One region of the Limnohabitans sp. TEGF004 genome, then DNA from elsewhere that is predicted to be linked to it. Evidence: predicted binding sites of a transcription regulator. Region 1 holds the regulator's gene; the other holds the start of a gene.

Region 1 (2,203 bases):
CGCTGCCCCACATCACCACCCTCATGCCAAATGCTTTGCCGTAGCCTGCTAACAATTGCCCAATCTTGCCGTAGCCCCAGATGCCCAAGGTTTTACCGCGCAACACTTGACCCAACCCAAAATTGGTGGGCATAGAGCCTGCTTTGAAGCCTGACTGCTGCCAAGCGCCGTGTTTGAGATTGCTGATGTATTGGGGCAGGCGGCGCATGGCAGCCATGATCAAAGCCCACGTCAGTTCGGCGGGCGCAATAGGTGAGCCCGAGCCTTCGGCCACGGCAATGCCGCGTTCAGTGCAAGCTGCCACATCCACGTGGCTACCGATCTTGCCGGTTTGAGAAATGAGTTTGAGCTTGGGAAGTTTGTCTAGCAACTGGCGATTGATGTGTGTGCGTTCACGGATCAACACCAGCACTTCGGCATCACGCAGTCTGACAGACAACTGGCCAACACCTTTGATGGTGTTGGTGTAAACCTTGGCTGGAAAGGCTTCTAATTTTGACGCACAAGCGAGCTTGCGCACGACATCTTGGTAGTCGTCGAGGATGACAATATTCATCCCCCGATTGTGCCTTGCAGCACGGGGCTTCACGCGTGGCGCGTGAGCCCGATTGCAAATATCAGTGACGGTTTTCTAGCTCGGCCAAACGGTCGAGTTCGGCACACACATCCGCCATGCGACCCGAGATGACCATGCGGCCAGCTTGGCTACGGCTGTGTTGGGCTTCCATCACGCGTGCAACGCGCAAAGGCAAAGGGCGACGGGTGCTTTGCAGGGCTTGTGCGGGCATGAAGCCGCGAACCACATTTTGCAGAGGATTGAGGAGGCGGTAAGCGCCAAAAAGTGCGAGGCTCATGGTCGTTCTTTCTTTACATCATCATGGTGTTACGGATCAGGCCAACGGCCAAACCTTCAATTTCAAAGGGCTCGCCAGGTTCGACCACAATGGTTTTGAAGTCGGGGTTTTCTGCGAGTAGCTCAATGTGGCTGGCGGTTTTGCGAAAGCGCTTAACAGTCACGTCTTCGCCCAAGCGGGCCACCACGATTTGGCCGTTTTTGGCGTCGCGTGTGGATTGCACAGCCAACAAGTCGCCGTCCATGATGCCTGCGTCGCGCATGGACATGCCGCGCACACGCAGCAAATAGTCGGGCTTGCGTTGGAACAAGCTGCTTTCTACAAAATAAGTTTGGTCCACATGCTCTTGCGCCAAGATGGGTGAGCCAGCAGCGACTCGGCCCACGAGCGGCAGAGAGAAGCCTGAGGGCGAAGCGCTGAAACTGCTTTCTTGGTAGCTGCGTTGGTTGCCACCCTTGAGGCGAATGCCGCGAGAGGTGCCGCTCACCAGTTCGATGGCGCCTTTACGGGCCAAGGCTTGCAAATGTTCTTCAGCGGCGTTGGCCGATTTGAAGCCAAGCTCTGCGGCAATTTCTGCACGAGTAGGGGGCGAACCGGTGTTGGCAATGGCAGACTGGATAAGCTCCAGAATCTGTTGCTGACGGGCGGTTAGTTTTGGCATTTCAATCATCGGTTCGACTCCTGCACAATGTGTGTCTTGCGGTGTGCAACTGTTTACACATCCAGTAACTGTATTTTTAACCAGCTTTTTGAGTTTGGCAAGCTATGAATGCAAAAAAAACTAAAAAAATCGTTGTTTTAGCCACAGGCGGGACGATTGCGGGCTTGGCAAGCGATGCCGCCAAGCCTCAAACCTACACGGCTGGCCAAGTGGCCGTGGCTGATTTATTGCAAGGCGTTGCCCATGATGGCGTTGAGCTGTTGAGCGAACAAGTGGCCCAAATCGACAGCAAAGACATGTCTTTTGCGGTGTGGCAAAGCCTGTTGGCTCGTGTGTCGCACTACTCAGAACAAGACGATGTGCAAGGCGTGGTCATCACCCACGGCACTGACACACTTGAAGAAACCGCCTACTTTTTGCAAGCCGTCTTGCAGCCCACCAAGCCCGTGGCCATCACCTGCGCCATGTTGCCCGCCAATGCGCCTGACAGCGATGGCCCCGGCAACCTCAAAGACGCTTTAACTTGGGTGCAACAGCCCGCGGCATCAGGTGTGTCGGTGGTGTGCGCAGGCCAAGTGCATGCGGGCAATGCTGTGCAAAAAAGTCATAGCCACCAGCGCAACCCATTCACCTCGCAAGCGGGTGTGATGCACCCCGCCGTGTTACGTGTGCCTAGCGTGGCGCAGGT
Region 2 (2,203 bases), 310 kb from region 1:
CGCTAGAGAAGATGTAAACGCTCATGGGTGTGAGTGGCGCGAGCAAAAACAGCACGATGGCGATGGAGCGTGAGAAATAAATGAACGACAAAATTTTGCGCTTGGCCATGCGCTGGCCCAAGCTGCCTGCGATGTAGGTGCCAAACACGTTGAACAAACCAATCAGCGCCAAAGCAATGCTGGCCACTTCAGGCGACAAGCCGTGGTCCTTGAGGTAGCTGGGCATGTGCACGCCAATGAACACCACCTGAAAGCCGCACACAAAGTAGCCCGCCATCAGCAGTTGAAAGCTGCGATAGCCCATGGCCTCACGCAGCGCATGCAGGATGGATTGGTCGCGGTGCGGTGTCGCACCTCCTCCAAAGCCAGGTTCACGCAAACCGTAGGCGAGGGGAATGATGAGCATGGCCGACAGCGCCAACCACACCAAGGCCTCTTGCCAACCAAAGGTGCTGATGAGGTAGCCCTCGGTGGGCACCATCAAAAACTGGCCAAACGAGCCCGCCGCCGCTGCCACACCCATGGCCCACGAACGCTTGGCTGCACTCACATTGCGGCCAATCACACCGTAGATCACGGCGTAGGTGGTGCCTGCTTGGGCAATGCCAATCAAGACACCAGCAGTCGCGGTGAATAAGGCGGGCGTGTCTGAATACGCCATGCCAATCAAGCCCAGCGAATACATCACTGCACAGGTCACAATGACTCGGAAGGCGCCAAAGCGGTCCGCCAACATGCCCGAGAAGATGCCTGCAAAACCCCAAGTCAGGTTTTGAATGGCAATGGCCATGGCGAAGTTTTCGCGTGTCCAGTCTTGGGCTTGGGTGATGGGTTGCAGCCACAGGCCAAAGCCGTGACGCACGCCCATGGACAAGGTGACGATGGCGGCCCCGCAGGCCAGTACCTGCCACATGGGCAGTGTTTTGTGTTGGTTGGTCATAGGTCGACTTTACCCAATGTGTTGCACAGCTGCTGTCAAAGGCGTTGTGCCAAGTCGGCTGGATGCCGCAAATGCTCAGGTTCTGAGCCGATTCGGTTTGCAAAGAAGATGAGTCTGTTGTTTTATACAGTGCTGCGTTTGAATCTGTCTACAATTCTGCCCCATGGCTACAAAGCAACCCACTACACCGCCCCAGTACTCGGAAGGCTCGATTCGCGTCCTCAAAGGACTCGAACCCGTCAAGCAACGTCCGGGCATGTACACCCGCACCGACAACCCGCTGCACATCATTCAAGAAGTGTTGGACAACGCGGCTGACGAGGCGCTTGCTGGACACGGCAAAAAAATTGGCGTCACGCTGCACAGCGATGGCTCGGTCAGCATCGACGACGATGGCCGTGGCATTCCGTTTGGCATGCACCCCGAAGAAAAAGCACCCGTCATTGAACTGGTGTTCACCCGCTTGCACGCAGGTGGCAAGTTTGACAAAGGCTCGGGCGGCGCATACAGCTTCTCTGGCGGTTTACACGGCGTGGGTGTGAGCGTGACCAACGCGCTGGCCAAACGCATGGAAGCCACCTCGTACCGTGAAGGCCAAGTGGCCCGCTTGGTGTTCTCAGGTGGCGACGTGGTGGAAAAACTCACCACCCGCAAACAAGAATCAGGCGACCGCAAGCAAGGCACCACCGTGCGCGTGTGGCCCGATGCCAAATATTTTGAATCCTCGGCCTTGCCGATGAACGAGTTGGTGCACTTGCTGCGCAGCAAAGCTGTGCTCATGCCCGGCGTGAGCGTGACGCTCATCAATGAGAAAACCAAAGACACGCAAAACTGGCTCTACAAAGGCGGCCTGCGTGACTATTTGATGCAGACACTGCATGGCGACCCCGTCATTCCTTTGTTTGAAGGCGATGGCTATGCCGATAGCAACCACGACAGCTTTGCCGAAGGCGAGGGCGCAGCATGGGCTGTGGCCTTCACCGAAGACGGCGCACCTGTGCGCGAAAGCTATGTCAACCTGATTCCCACCAGCGCTGGTGGTACACACGACAGCGGCTTGCGCGATGGGTTGTTCACGGCGGTGAAAAGCTTCATCGAGTTGCACGCTTTGCTGCCCAAGGGCGTCAAGCTCATGCCAGAAGACGTGTTTGCCCGTGCCAGCTACGTGCTGAGCGCCAAGGTGCTTGACCCGCAGTTCCAAGGTCAAATCAAAGAACGCCTCAATTCGCGCGACGCTGTGCGCTTGGTGTCAAGCTATGTGCG

What was found. Region 1 encodes LexA, which represses DNA repair genes until DNA is damaged. Its sites were predicted from a motif close to ACTGTATNNNNATACAGT; they were not measured.
Region 2: the regulator LexA is predicted to act here: its motif matches at 1,054-1,071, upstream of LINBF2_RS05375 (DNA topoisomerase IV subunit B).

The regions. Positions count from the first base shown of each region.
Region 1 is NZ_AP027056.1:1,371,797-1,373,999, reverse strand. It holds gene LINBF2_RS06505 (D-2-hydroxyacid dehydrogenase family protein) at 1-556, opposite strand, end outside; gene LINBF2_RS06500 (hypothetical protein) at 618-854, opposite strand; gene lexA (transcriptional repressor LexA) at 868-1,524, opposite strand; gene LINBF2_RS06490 (asparaginase) at 1,620-2,203, shown strand, end outside.
Region 2 is NZ_AP027056.1:1,066,351-1,068,553, forward strand. It holds gene LINBF2_RS05370 (MFS transporter) at 1-940, opposite strand, end outside; gene LINBF2_RS05375 (DNA topoisomerase IV subunit B) at 1,104-2,203, shown strand, end outside.